Regions from separate parts of the Vreelandella mediterranea genome, predicted to be linked through region 3. Evidence: predicted binding sites of a transcription regulator. Region 3 holds the regulator's gene; each other region holds the start of a gene.
The links. The regulator FNR, encoded in region 3, switches genes on or off when oxygen is low (the NO sensors DNR and NnrR bind a similar motif). The targets are predictions, from matches to a motif close to TTGATNTANATCAA.
Positions count from the first base shown of each region.

Region 1: the regulator FNR is predicted to act here: its motif matches at 1,690-1,703, upstream of ACWFVE_RS05960 (OmpW/AlkL family protein).
Region 2: the regulator FNR is predicted to act here: its motif matches at 1,837-1,850, upstream of frdA (fumarate reductase (quinol) flavoprotein subunit).

Region 1 is NZ_OZ310198.1:1,264,603-1,269,134, forward strand. Features, by position in the region: gene ACWFVE_RS05950 (DUF3549 family protein) at 1-270, opposite strand, end outside; gene ACWFVE_RS05955 (YqcC family protein) at 538-870, shown strand; gene ACWFVE_RS05960 (OmpW/AlkL family protein) at 958-1,596, opposite strand; gene putP (sodium/proline symporter PutP) at 1,767-3,257, opposite strand; gene putA (bifunctional proline dehydrogenase/L-glutamate gamma-semialdehyde dehydrogenase PutA) at 3,398-4,532, opposite strand, start outside.
Region 2 is NZ_OZ310198.1:357,367-361,898, forward strand. Features, by position in the region: gene menH (2-succinyl-6-hydroxy-2,4-cyclohexadiene-1-carboxylate synthase) at 1-191, shown strand, start outside; gene ACWFVE_RS01795 (anion permease) at 203-1,672, opposite strand; gene frdA (fumarate reductase (quinol) flavoprotein subunit) at 1,978-3,765, shown strand; gene ACWFVE_RS01805 (succinate dehydrogenase/fumarate reductase iron-sulfur subunit) at 3,762-4,529, shown strand; gene ACWFVE_RS01810 (fumarate reductase subunit C) at 4,522-4,532, shown strand, end outside.
Region 3 is NZ_OZ310198.1:652,389-656,920, forward strand. Features, by position in the region: gene ACWFVE_RS03080 (putative nucleotidyltransferase substrate binding domain-containing protein) at 1-769, shown strand, start outside; gene ACWFVE_RS03085 (DNA polymerase III subunit epsilon) at 774-1,430, shown strand; gene ttcA (tRNA 2-thiocytidine(32) synthetase TtcA) at 1,515-2,417, shown strand; gene fnr (fumarate/nitrate reduction transcriptional regulator Fnr) at 2,425-3,165, opposite strand; gene hemN (oxygen-independent coproporphyrinogen III oxidase) at 3,200-4,532, opposite strand, start outside.

The DNA of each region.
Region 1 (4,532 bases), 610 kb from region 3:
AAAGCCATCGCGAGAGGCGGGAGAGAGCAAGCCTTGCTCGTCGAGAGGTAGCGCCAAAAACCAGATCGCGGGCTCGACCATATCGCCAATGCGAAACACGACGCCAATGCGCGCCTGACCTTGCCAGGGCTCCGGCCAGGGCGTTTCGCCGCGTTCGAAGCTCGCCAATGTTTGCCTGGCGCAGGGCGCTACGCGTCGGCCCATATGGTAAAACGATACGTCGGCACCGCTTCGCTCAAAGAACTCGTCGAGAGTATGGAGTGCTTGCATTAATTCCTTCCCTTGTGCAGGCCTGCACTCTACCTCGACCGACGCGCAGTGTCAGCCCGAGTTTACCGGTTAAAAATTAAGCAACATTGTCAGAGGCCCATGGGGGGTGGCTCTGCGTCACCTTTCCATAGTTTATCCACAGTCTCTTGCAGGTTTTCTGTGAATCTGTGAGTAACTCGATTGGTGCGGCGCAGGCGCTCGGGTCATGGCAAGTTGTTCCCATAAAAGGGATAATGCGTTATCCATGCACCGACTCCCCAGGAGCTTATGAGCGTTCATCAATCGCTACACCAGGCGCTGCGTGAGCTCGAAGCCGCGATGAAAGCGGCCGAGCTTTGGCGTATGCCCACCCCCGATGCGAAGGCCTTTGAAAGCCAACAGCCTTTTTGCGTCGATACCATGTCGCTGGCCCAGTGGCTGCGCTTCGTGTTTATTCCAAAGCTCGATACGATGATCGATGCCAAGGCGTCGATGCCTGCCAAGTGCGAGGTTGCCCCGGCGGTCGCCGCTTATTTGCAGCAGGAAAAAACCCGCGCCAGCGATCAGTTGCTGGTGGTTCGAGCCGTCGAACGTGTGGATAAACTGGTCACCGAAGGCTGACCTTGAAGGTTCGGCACGTAAAAGGCCCGGGCTCGCAAGAGCACCGGGCCTTTTTATGCATACATGTTATATGCACCAAGCGGCGGTTTAGAAACGGTAGCCAATACCGGCCATGACCACCACCGGGTCGATCTCGACGCTGCCCGCGGAACTGCCGGCCACGGTTGCGTCGCTGTCGATATCCAGATACCAGACCGCGGCGTTCAGCGACCAGTGATCGTCGACCAGCAGGTCGATGCCTGCCTGACCCGCTGCGCCCCAGGTGTTGTCCAGGTCCAGGCTAACGCCGTCGATATCGACCTGCTCGCTGGAGAAGCGGGTGTAGTTGACGCCGGCGCCTACGTAGGGCTGAACCGGTGACTCCGTGCCACCCAGCGGGTAGTACTGAAGCGTCAGCGTCGGTGGCAGATGTTTGGTAGAGGCGATGTTGTCGCCGTTCAAGCGGATATCATGCTTGAAGGGCAGCGCGGCGAGTAGCTCCACGCCAAACTTGTCGTGAAAGCGATACCCCAGGGTGAAGGCGAAGTCTGACTTGTCTTCGACATCGACCTTGAGATCGCCAAGCGCGGTGTCCAGCGTGCCGTTGCCGCTTTTGGGCGATACTTTGGCGATACCGGCGCGGGTGAAGAAGTCACCCTCGCCATAAGCGAAAGCTTGACCGCTGGCGGCGAAAGTAGCCGCCGCGAGGCCAGCGGTGACGAGAGTAGTAAAAGTGAGACGACCCATGGCGCTGCTCCTTGTGGATAACGTGACGCTCGGCTTTGAGAAAGTAACCTTGAAACCGTTAGCAGAGCGTATCGCGTTGGCACGGGCGGGTTTTTGACTCAGCGCAAGAGTATTGAAAACGCGCATAAAAAAGGCCACCCGAAGGTGGCCTTGGAGCTATCAGTCAACGTTTACCGGTCGATGTGACGGTATTCACCGGCATCCGCGGTCATGCTGCTCACCACCATGATGGCGATGAACGAGGCAATGAAGCCGGGAATGATCTCGTAAATGCCGGGGCCACCCAAAAATTCGCCGTTAAAGCCCAGGCTGATCCAGAGCATGACGGTGAGCGCACCGACCACCATGCCGGCAATGGCACCGGCGCCGTTGGTGCGCGACCACATCAGCGAAAGCAAAATCAACGGGCCGAACGCCGCACCGAAACCGGCCCAGGCGTTACTGACGAGCCCCAGCACCTGGGATTCCGGATTGGAGGCGATGATGGCGGCCACGGTTCCTACCAGCGCCACGCTTATACGGCCCACGGTGACGGTCTCTTTCTCGCTTGCTTGTTTGCGCAAAAACAGCCGGTAGAAGTCCTCGGTCAGCGATGATGAGGCGACCAGCAATTGGCTCGAGATGGTACTCATCACCGCCGCCAGCAGCGCGGCGTACAAGAAGCCGGTAATCAGCGGGTGGAACAAAAGCTCCGAGAGGATGATGAAGATCGTCTCGGGGTTTTCGACGTCCAGGCCATTACGGATCGCAAAGGCGCGGCCGAAAATACCCAGTGAAACGGCCCCGATCATGGAGACCAGCATCCAGCTCATGCCGATATTGCGCGCGATGGGCACATCCTTGAGGCTGCGAATCGCCATGAAGCGTACGATGATGTGCGGCTGACCGAAGTAGCCAAGCCCCCAGGTCACCGCCGAAAGCCAGCCGATGAAGGTCAGCCCGTCGGTCCAGGAGAGCAGGGTGGGGTCCACCTCGTTCAGCGTTTGCGAGGCCTGGCTGAAGCCGCCGCCGCCTTCGCCGAAAAGTACCACCGCCGGCATGATGATCAGTGCCAGCATCATGATGCAACCCTGAACGAAGTCGGTCAGGCTGACCGCCAAAAAGCCGCCGACCACGGTATAGACCAGCACCACGCCGAGGGTGATGATGATGCCGGTGCCGTAGTCGCTGAACCCGCCAAGATCGATGACCCCGGCGAAAGCGCTTTCGAAAAGCCGCCCGCCCGCGACCAGGCCGGACGCCGTGTACACCGCAAAGAAGATCACGATGACGATGGCCGACACGGTTCTTAGCGACAATGCCCGGGTGGGAAAGCGGTTGGCCAGAAAGGCCGGAATGGTAATGGCGTTGCCGTAATGCACCGTCTGCTCACGCAGGCGCGGGGCAACCAGCAGCCAGTTGAAAAAGGCCCCCACTAGAAGGCCGATACCGATCCAGGCCGACGCCAGCCCGGACACGAACATGGCCCCGGGCAGGCCCAACAGCAGCCAGCCGCTCATGTCCGAGGCGCCGGCGGAAAGGGCGGCCACCTTGGGGCTCAAGGTTCGCCCGCCCAGTACGTAATCCTCCGAGGTGGAGGTTGAAGTGCGCATGGCATAGACCCCTATGCCGACCATCAGCGCAAAGTACGCGAAAAGACTGATCCAAACGCCAGTATCCATAGAATTTCCCCTGTTGATCCAATCGGAAGGCTCCGACACTGCTCGTTATTGTTAGCAATACGTTGATGTAAGTTGACGTCACCCCCCGAAAGGGGGCGAGCGCCAGGGTTTCGAGCCCGTCGTTCGAAGAAGCCGGGTACTTATTCGTCGCCCAGGGCGAGCAGCGAGGCGTTGCCGCCCAGTGCCGCCGTGTTGTTGGTCACGGTTTTTTCCGTCACGAAGCGCTGCAGGTAGTGCGGGCCACCTGCCTTGGGCCCGGTACCGGAAAAACCCTGCCCGCCAAAGGGCTGTACGCCGACCACGGCGCCAATGATATTACGATTGATGTACACATTGCCCACCCGAATTTTCTTCGCGATGTCCGTGGCGAAGGATTCGTTACGGCTGTGCACGCCAAAGGTGAGCCCGTAGCCCCGCGCGTTGATCGTCTCGATCACCTTGTCGATGTCGCGGGCCTTGTAGCGCACGATATGTAGCACTGGGCCGAACTGCTCGCGGGTAAGCGCATCGATGCTGTCGATGACGAAGGCGACCGGCGCCACGAAGGTGCCGTGTTGCGTGTACTCGGCGGCCATGGGCGTCTCGGCGACCAGGCGATTTTCGTCTTTGAGCGTCTGGATATGCGTCATTAGGCCACTACGCGCATCGTCATCGATCACCGGGCCCACATCGGTGCCCAGCTCCCGTGGGTCGCCTATCCTTAGCTCGCTCATTGCGCCCTTGAGAATCTCGATCACTCGGTCGGCGACATCGTCTTGCAGGTAGAGCACTCTGAGCGCCGAACAGCGCTGGCCGGCGCTTTGAAAGGCCGACTGGATCACATCGACCACGACCTGCTCGGGCAGGGCGGTGGAGTCCACGATCATCGCGTTCAGCCCGCCGGTTTCGGCAATCAGGGTCGGCAGCGGGGCGTTTTCCCGCGCGGCCAGAGAGCGGTTGATCGACTGCGCGGTGTCCGTGCCGCCGGTAAACACCACGCCGGTCACGCGCGGGTCCGAGGTCAGCACGCTGCCCACGGTAGGGCCGTCGCCGGGCAGCAGTTGGACCACATCGCGAGGCATGCCGGCTTCATAAAGCAGCTCGATCACGCGGTGGGCGATAATCGAGGTCTGTTCGGCGGGCTTGGCCAATACCGTGTTGCCCGCAACCGCCGTCGCGACGATCTGGCCGCAGAAGATCGCCACCGGGAAGTTCCAGGGGCTGATAGCGGCGAATACGCCCTTGCCGCCCATGGTCAAACGGTTGGATTCGCCGGTCGGCCCGGGCAGTTCGATC
Region 2 (4,532 bases), 300 kb from region 3:
CAGACACCTCGTTGCCGGTCGGCTACCTGTCCGGCCTTCACGACGCCAAATTCAACGGCCTGGCGACCCGCCTGGCAGCGGCGGCGCCCCACATAGCGCATGCCCCCCTCGAAGGGGGGCACAATCTGCATTCCGAGCAGCCCGGCCAGGTCGCGCGGCAGTTGGAAAGCTGGTATCGCGCGCTCCTTTAAGGGCCCTTTGCTCAGTGGATCAGCAGCAGCCACGGAAGCCCGACCGCCAACCAGACCAACAGAAACAGCAGGCCGAAGACCGCCCCTAGCCGCCACCAAAGGCCGCCCGGCAGGTAGCCGCTGCCGTAGTAGACAGGGCTTGGGCCGGTGCCGTAGGGCGTCAAAATGCCCATGAAGCCAAGCGTGGGGAGCAGCAGCAGAACGAACAGCTCCATATCCAGCCCCGCGATGCCCGAGGCCGCCGCCAGCATGACCGGCAGTAAAGCCGTCACGTGGGCGGTAACGCTGGCAAACAGGTAGTGGAGCAGATAGAAAATCACGGTGAGCGCGACCATGGCCATCACGGGGTTGAAGCCGCTGATCTGCCCGCCGACCACGCCACCGAACCAGTTGACGAACCCGACCTGGCTCAGCCCGCCGGCCAGGGCCACCAGGGTGGCAAACCAGACAAAGGTATTCCAGGCCGCGCGGTTATCGAGAATATCGTTCCAGTCGATGATGCCGGTCAGCAGCATGGCGCAAATGACCACCAGGCCCACCAGGGACGCCGAAATGATGTCGCCGCCAAAGATCCACAGCAGTAAGGCCGTGACCACCATAACGACCAAAAGGATTTCATGGCGAGTCAAGCGGCCCAGCTTGACCAGTTCTTGGCCGGCCCAGTCGGAAATTTCATTACCCGCTTTTACCTCTGGGGCGCACAGCCAGTAGCACAACAAGGGCACCAGGAGTAGCAGGAAAATACCCACCGGCGCGACCGCCATGAACCACTGCCCCCAGTTGATATGCAGGCCGGTGGCACTTTCGGTCAGTGCGATGGCCAGCAGGTTGGGGGCCAGTGCGGTCAGAAACAGCGAGCTTGTGACACAGGTGGACACGATGGCCGTCCACATCAAAAAGCTGCCCATGCGCTTCATGCTGGGGTCGTTGGGGTGGGAATCGTAAAGCGGCGGCAGGTTGCGAATCACCGGGTAGATGGTGCCGCCGCTGCGCGCGGTGTTGGAGGGCGTGAACGGCGCCAGAATCGCATCCGCGATCATGACCGCGTAACCCAGCGTTAGGGTGCGCTTGCCCATGGATTTCACCAGCCAAAGCGAGATGCGCCGCCCCAGGCCGGTTTTCTCATAGCCAAGGGCAAACATGAAGGCGCCAAAAATCAGCCAAACGGTCGAGTTGGTGAAGCCCGAGACCGCCCAGGCGAAGGCCTGGTTGGCAGCATTGAAGCCTTCCACTGCCAACTGCTCCGGCGAAAACAGTACCCATTGCGAAAGCAGCGCGGCCAGCGTCACCCCGAGTAGGCCAACGACTGCACCGGGCAGGGGCTCGAGTATCAGCCCGACCACACAGCCCAGAAAAATGGCAAAAAAGTACCACGCATGCGGTGCCAGCCCCGATGGCGCGGGTATCAAGGCAACGACGATGGCGACAAAAAGGGGTGCTAACAACTTCCATAACGGCACGGGTTGAGCACGACTGGTCATGTTGCCCTCTCTTATAGCGGGTCAGGTCAGAAAATTACCCGTAAATCACTTACGGGAGGAAAAAGTGGGGGTCAGTGGCCTCCTTGTACGCGGCCTGAAAGACGCCGGCGCAACGTCACGGTGGGTGGAGATATGACTGTAATACGTGCGCCCAAGGCCTTTGATTGACGTGTGTCAATAGTTCTTTGGATTAAGGCGCGGTCAATAACTTTGACGTGCCGGGGTATGGTAATTTCAAACCAGAAAAGAGTGCCGTAGAGCGCTTTATCGGTAAGCTCTTAACCTGGCCAGCGGAAGGGGGTGCCATGCGTCAGCAGGATTTCGATATTGTCATCGTAGGGGGAGGCGGTGCGGGGTTGCGCGCTGCGATAGGCGCGGCCGAGGCCGCCAAAGAGCAGGGTACCTCGCAGCGTATTGCAATGCTCTCCAAGGTCTATCCCATGCGCTCGCATACCGTAGCCGCCGAAGGTGGCGCGGCGGCGGTTACCAGCAGCGACGACACCCACCAAGCTCACTTCGATGACACCGTCTCCGGCGGCGACTGGCTGGTCGAGCAGGGCGTGGTGGATTACTTCGTTCATCATGCCTATCAGGAGCTGGTGCAGATGGAGCGCTGGGGCTGCCCCTGGAGTCGTAAAGACGACGGCCAGGTGCAGGTGCGCCGTTTTGGCGGCATGAAAACCGCCCGCACCTGGTTTGCCGCGGATAAAACCGGCTTTCACATGCTGCATACGCTCTTTCAGACCTCGCTCAAATACCCGGAGATCGAGCGCTTCGATGAGTATTTCGTGCTCGACCTGGCCGTTCACGAAGGCGCGGTCATCGGCGTCATTGCGCTGCAGATCGCGACCGGCGAGCTGACGCTGCTGCGCGCCAAGGCGGTGGTGTTGGCCACCGGCGGCGCCGGGCGCCTGTTTCGCTTCAATACCAATGCAGGCATCGTCACCGGCGACGGCATGGCGATGGCCTACCGCCACGGCGTAGCGCTGCGCGATATGGAGTTCGTGCAGTATCACCCTACCGGGTTGCCCGGTTCCGGCATTCTGATTACCGAAGCGTGCCGCGGCGAAGGCGGAATTCTGCTCAATAAGGACGGCTACCGTTACTTGCAGGATTACGGCCTGGGCCCGGAAACGCCGCTGGGCCAACCGGAAAACAAGTACATGGAGCTGGGCCCGCGGGACAAGCTCTCCCAGGCGTTTTGGCAGGAGCAGCAGGCCGGGCGCACCGGCAAATTCGGCGACAGCGACGTGGTGTATCTCGACCTTCGCCACCTGGGTGAGAAAACCATCCTCGAGCGCCTGCCGTTCATCTGCGAGCTGGCCAAATCCTATATCAACGTCGACCCGGTGAAGGAACCTATCCCCATTCGCCCCGCCGTTCACTACACCATGGGCGGGATCGAGACCAACCCACAGTGCGAAACCTCGATCACTGGGCTCTACGCCGCCGGGGAGTGTGCCTCGGTGGGCTTGCACGGCGCCAATCGTTTGGGCTCCAACTCACTCACCGAACTGCTGGTGTTTGGCCGCCTGGCCGGTGAACAGGCAAGCCGGCGTGCGGCACACACCGAGTGGGCCGATAGCGCTCTTCTACACGCCCAGGCCGAGCGCCAACAGGCCACGCTTGCGCGCCTTTGCGATGGCGGCGGCAGCGGCGAGAACTGGGTGGATCTCAAACATGCCATGGTGCAGGCCATGGAAAGCGGCTGTGGTATCTACCGCACCGAGGAGAGCATGGCCCAGGCGTTGGCACAAATTCGAAAACTGCGCGCGCGCTACCGCGAGATTCGTGTCAACGATACCAGCAAGATATTCAATACCGAGCTTCTGGAGTGCCTCGAACTTGGGTGTGGCCTGGATATCGCCGAAGCCTCGTGCCTTGGTGCCCTGGAGCGGCGTGAATCCCGCGGTGCCCACCAGCGTCTGGACGAAGGGATGCAAACGCGGGACGACGTTAACTACCTCAAGCACAGCCAGGTGTTCTATCAAGGCGAGGCGCCTGCCGAGCTGCACTGGCAGGAGGTCGATGTACGCTTTTCCGCCCCGGCAGAACGGGCCTATGGGGATGCCGGTAAAGGGGGCAAGGTATGAACAAGACCATCAGCGTTAAGCGCTACGTACCCGATAACGCGGCGGAGTCCTACTGGCAGGCCTTCGAGCTGCCGGTTGATGACAGCACGTCGCTACTGGACGCCCTCAACCATATAAAAGAGCAGTTGGATAGCACGCTGAGCTACCGCTGGTCGTGTCGCATGGCGATCTGCGGCTCCTGTGGGGTCATGGTGAACGGCATTCCCAAGCTCGGCTGCAAAACCTTTTTGCGCGATTATGACGGCGAGATCCGTATCGAGCCGCTCGCCCACTTTCCGGTACAGCGCGACCTGGTCGTGGACATGGAGATCTTTCTCGAGCACCTGGCGGCGGTGAAGCCCTACCTGATTGACGACAATCCGGTAAAACCTTACGACCCTAAAGCGCCGGAAACCTATAAGCAGTCGCCGGCGCAGCTTGCCCGCTACAAGCAGTTCGCCAACTGCATCAACTGCGGGCTCTGCTACTCGGCGTGCCCGCAGTTCGGGCTCAACCCCGAGTTTCGGGGCCCGGCGGCGATCGCGCTGGCCCACCGTTATAACCAGGACAGCCGCGACCACGGCAAAAAGCAGCGTATGGCGGAGCTTAACCGCCATGAGGGCGTGTGGAGCTGCACCTTCGTCGGCTTTTGCTCGAAGGTGTGCCCGAAGCACGTCGACCCCGCCGCGGCGGTGAACCAGGGCAAGGTCGAAGCGGCCAAGCATACCTTGATCGCCTTGTTCAAAGGCGATGAGATGAACGGCGAGGGGAAGGCGCATGAATAAAAC
Region 3 (4,532 bases):
TGAGCAGATCCTCAAAACCGATCAGGACAACGCGCTGATTCTCGAAGACGATCAGAGTTGGCCAGATGTCGCGGCCCAAATGCAGCGCCTGAGCGATACGCTGATCACGCTTGGCTACCCGCCGTGCCCCGGCCATATCATGGTCTCCAACCCGGAGTGGGTAGGTAGCGTGGCGGTCTGGCAAGCGCGTATCGCGCGCTGGGCCGAGCGGCGCGACGGTGACAGCCTGATGAAACTTGCCATCCTGCTCGACGCCCAAGCCGTGGCCGGCAACCCCGCGCTTGCCCGGCGCGTGCAGCAGGCATTGTTTGATCGCTGCGCCGGCGACGAGCTGCTGTTGAGCTACCTGGCCCGCGCTGCGCTGAGTTTCTCCACCCCCCTGACGCTGTTTGGTTCGCTTAAAAAGCGCGAGCACGGCATCGATATCAAAAAGGGCGGCATCTTTCCCATCGTTCACGGCGTGCGCACCATGGCGCTGGAGCGGCGTATCGAAGCCGTGGGCACGCTCGAGCGCCTCGAGGCGCTGGTAGATGACGGCCGACTGGAGAAGCGCTTTGCCGAGGACCTGGGCGAGGCGCTGACGCTTTTCACCGAGCTTCGCCTTCGCCAGCAACTGGCCGAGGCGAATGCGTCGACGAGTACCTCGACCAACCGCGTGGTGGTGCAGCATCTTTCCTCGCTGGAGCGCGACCTGCTGCGCGAGGCGCTGCATATCGTCAAGGAGTTCAAGTCGCGGCTGACCCATCGCTATCATCTGGAGTACGCGTAGCCGTATGCGCTTCACGGACCGATACGCGCCGCTTTTGGGCGGCTCGCTGCGCACGCTTGTCAAGCGCGAAAGCGACCGGCGCCGCTTCGCCGGCTCCGCCTTCGAGTGGCTTTTTCACCCCTACCTGGGCGAAGAGTTCGTGGCGCTGGCGTTCAGGTTTTCTCAGGAGAGCGAGAGTTTGAGCATCGCGGCGGTGGTGTTTGACCAGCGCCAGGTGTATACCCGAAGTGCCTGGGTCGCCACCCTGGCGGACGAGGCTCCAATAAAGCGCAGCCGCCAGCGTCCTTCCATTGACCGACACTGCATCGCCCAGCACCGAATCGCCGCGCCGCTCCCCCCGACGGCGGAAAACATCGCAACGCTTGCCGAGTTTATCGGCAACCGACCGGTGGTGGGGTGGGGGCTTGGCAGGGCGCTGGCACCGATCAACCGGCTTTTCAACGCACGGCTCGGTTTCGAGCTGCCCAACGCCCAGGTCGATGTGGCCAGGCTTTATCAGCGCAAGGCTCGGCGTTCGCCGGTAGAGGTGCAGGCGGCAAGCTTTAGTCAGGCGCTCAGCCACTCGCGGCTGGCGCTGCCCTGGCCGTCGCTTCTGGGCGAGGCCAGCGCCTGTGCGCTTTTGTACATGCGGCTCAAGCGCGACGCCGCGCTCGAGGTTTGAAGGCGCTCGAAGGCTTTGTTGGGTGGCAGCGGGAGTCTTGATAGAATAGCGCCTTCACCACCCATCACCGGCAGTGCTTACACCATGCAACAACCCGATCATTTCGAGCCCGTCGTGGCCGAGGCCCCGGCCCCGGCAAGTTCAATCGAGCCAGGCGATGTGAAACAAAAGCGCGAATTCAACAAGTTGCAGAAAAGACTTCGCCGCGAGGTCGGCAACGCCATTCTCGACTACCAAATGATCGAAGAAGGCGACCGGGTGATGGTGTGCCTCTCCGGGGGCAAGGATAGCTATACCATGCTCGAGATCCTGCGCAATCTGCAGCGCAACGCCCCGGTCAATTTTTCGCTGGTGGCGGTGAATCTCGACCAGAAACAGCCCGGCTTCCCCGAGCACGTGCTGCCTCGCTACCTCGACAAGCTGGGCGTCGAGTACCATATTCTCGAGCGTGATACCTACTCGGTAGTGAAGGAGAAAACCCCGGAGGGTAAGACGACCTGCGCGCTTTGCTCGCGGCTACGCCGTGGCTCGCTCTACGGGTTTGCCGAAGAGATCGGCGCCAACAAGGTGGCGCTTGGCCACCACCGCGAGGACATTCTCGAAACCCTTTTCTTGAACATGTTCTTCGGCGGCACGCTCAAGGCCATGCCGCCCAAGCTTTTGTCCGATGATGGCAGGAATATCGTCATTAGGCCGCTGGCCTACTGCAAGGAAGCGGATATCGCCGAGTTCTCGCGGCTAATGGAATTTCCCATCATTCCCTGCAACCTGTGCGGCTCGCAGCCCAACATGCAGCGTCAGAACGTCAAGGCGATGCTTGCCGAGTGGGATAAAAAGTACCCGGGCCGGCTCGAAAGCATGTTCAAAGCGGTGACCAACGTCGCCCCTTCGCAGTTGGCCGACCAGGCGCTGTTCGACTTCCAGGGCCTGGAAGCCAAACAGGCGGAAATGAAGGCGGGGCGTATTCAGGCGCTCAATGTGGGCTAAAGGCGGGTTAGGCGGACACTTCTTCGTCGGCCAGGGTGGTCAAGCGCGCCATATCGAGAATGTTCACCTCGCGTCCGGAAACGGCGACCACCTGCTGCTGCTGAAGCCGGCTTAAAATCCGGCTGACCGTCTCGACGGCCAACCCCAGGTAGTTGCCGATATCGGCCCGCGCCATGGAGAGGCGGAAGCTATAGGGCGAGTAGCCGCGGCGGCGGAAACGATCAGAGAGCGTGGTGAGAAACGTCGCCAGGCGCTGGTCGGCGGTCTTGCGCGATAAAAGGCGCATCATCCGGCGATCGTCGCGAAGCTCTTTGCTCATGCTGCGATAGAGTTGGCCGCGCAGCTCGGGCAGCTCTTCGGAGAGCTTGTCCAGGTGCTGGAACGGAATCTCACATACCGTGGTGGTTTCGAGTGCAATGGCGCTGCCCGGGTAGAATTCCTCATCGATACCGTCGAGGCCGACCAGCTCGCTTGGTAAATAGAAGTTGGTGAGCTGGTCGTCGCCATTGCCTTCGCTGGTTACCTGCTTGAGACTTCCCGAACGGACCGCGTAGACGCTGGAGAAGCGCTCGCCTTGATGAAACAGCGCCTCGCCCTTTTTGAGCGGCGCGCGGCGGCGGATGATGGCGTCGAACTGGCTGACGTCCTCGAGCTGCAGCGCTAGCGGTAAACAGAGCGAACTCAAGCTGCAGGTTTGGCAGCGCGGCGCCTGTAGCATCGAGCGGCGTTGGCTGGCAGTGATGGACATCACCTTCTCCTCGTATGGCCGGGTACTTAGCATCTTATAATATTCTTGAATAACGTGCGGCGAACTGCTCTGTCAAGTAAGTATCGAAGGCCATAGCCAAGTGGCGGATCAGTAGCCGACCGATCGGCGTAACGTTCAATACCAGGTCCTGGCGCGTCACCAGCCCGTCACGTTCGGCCTGACGCAGGTTATCCAGCGCTTGGGCGAAGTACGTTTCGGCATCGATCCCGAAACGGGTGCCAATGGCCGCCAGGTCCAGGTGCATATCGCACATTAGCCGCTCGATCACCTCGCGGCGAATGAGGTCGTCCGGGGTCAGGCGCACGCCTTTACAGGTGGCCAGTTTACCCTGATCCAGCGCCTTTGCGTAGTCATCCAGGGTGACCGGGTTCTGCGCGTAGACGTCGTCGACCCGGGAAATCGCCGACACCCCCAAACCGATCAAATCGCACTGCGCGTGGCTTGAGTACCCCTGGAAGTTACGCTGGAGCGTGCCGTTTTGCTGGGCGAGCGTCAGGCTATCATCGGCGCGGGCGAAGTGGTCCATGCCGATATGCACATAGCCCGCTTGGCTTAACATTTCGATACTCATGCGCAAAATGGCGAGCTTTTCATCGGCGCCGGGCAAGTCGGCTTCGAGAATACGCCGCTGGGGCGCAAAGCGCGTGGGCAGGTGAGCATAATTGAAAAGCGATAACCTGGCCGGGTTGAGCTCGATGATCTGCGCAAGCGTATCGGCGAAGCGTTGCTCGGTTTGGCGCGGAAGCCCATAGATCAGGTCCACGTTGAGCGAGCTAAAGCCCAATCGGTGCGCCTCGTCCATCAGGGTTTCGGTGAGCCTGCGGGGCTGGACGCGGTTGATCGCTTTCTGGACCTCGATGTCCAGATCCTGCACGCCCAGACTCAGCCGATTGAACCCAAGCGATTGAAGATGGCGCAGGGTGAGGACGTCCGCCTCGCGCGGGTCGATTTCGATGGCGTAATCCCGCGCCGGGTCACTCGAGAGCCCGAAGCGGGCATCCATCCGGTCGATCAGGTCGCCCATCTGCGAAAGCGTCAAAAAGGTAGGCGTGCCACCGCCCCAGTGAAGCTGCTGCACCGGGCGCGCGGTATCCACGTGGCGCGCGGCCAGCACCATTTCCCGGTCGAGGCGGGAAAGGTAGGGCTCGGCCAACTGGCGATTCTTGGTCGCGATCTTGTTGCAGGCGCAGTAAAAGCAGATCTTCTCGCAAAACGGAATATGCACGTAAAGCGACAGCGCCCTTTGGCTATCGTTGCTTCGCGCTAAAGCGTCGGTAAGATCCTCCGGGCCAAACGCTTCGTGAAAAGCGAGCGCCGTGGGGTAGGAGGTGTAGCGCGGCCCGCTT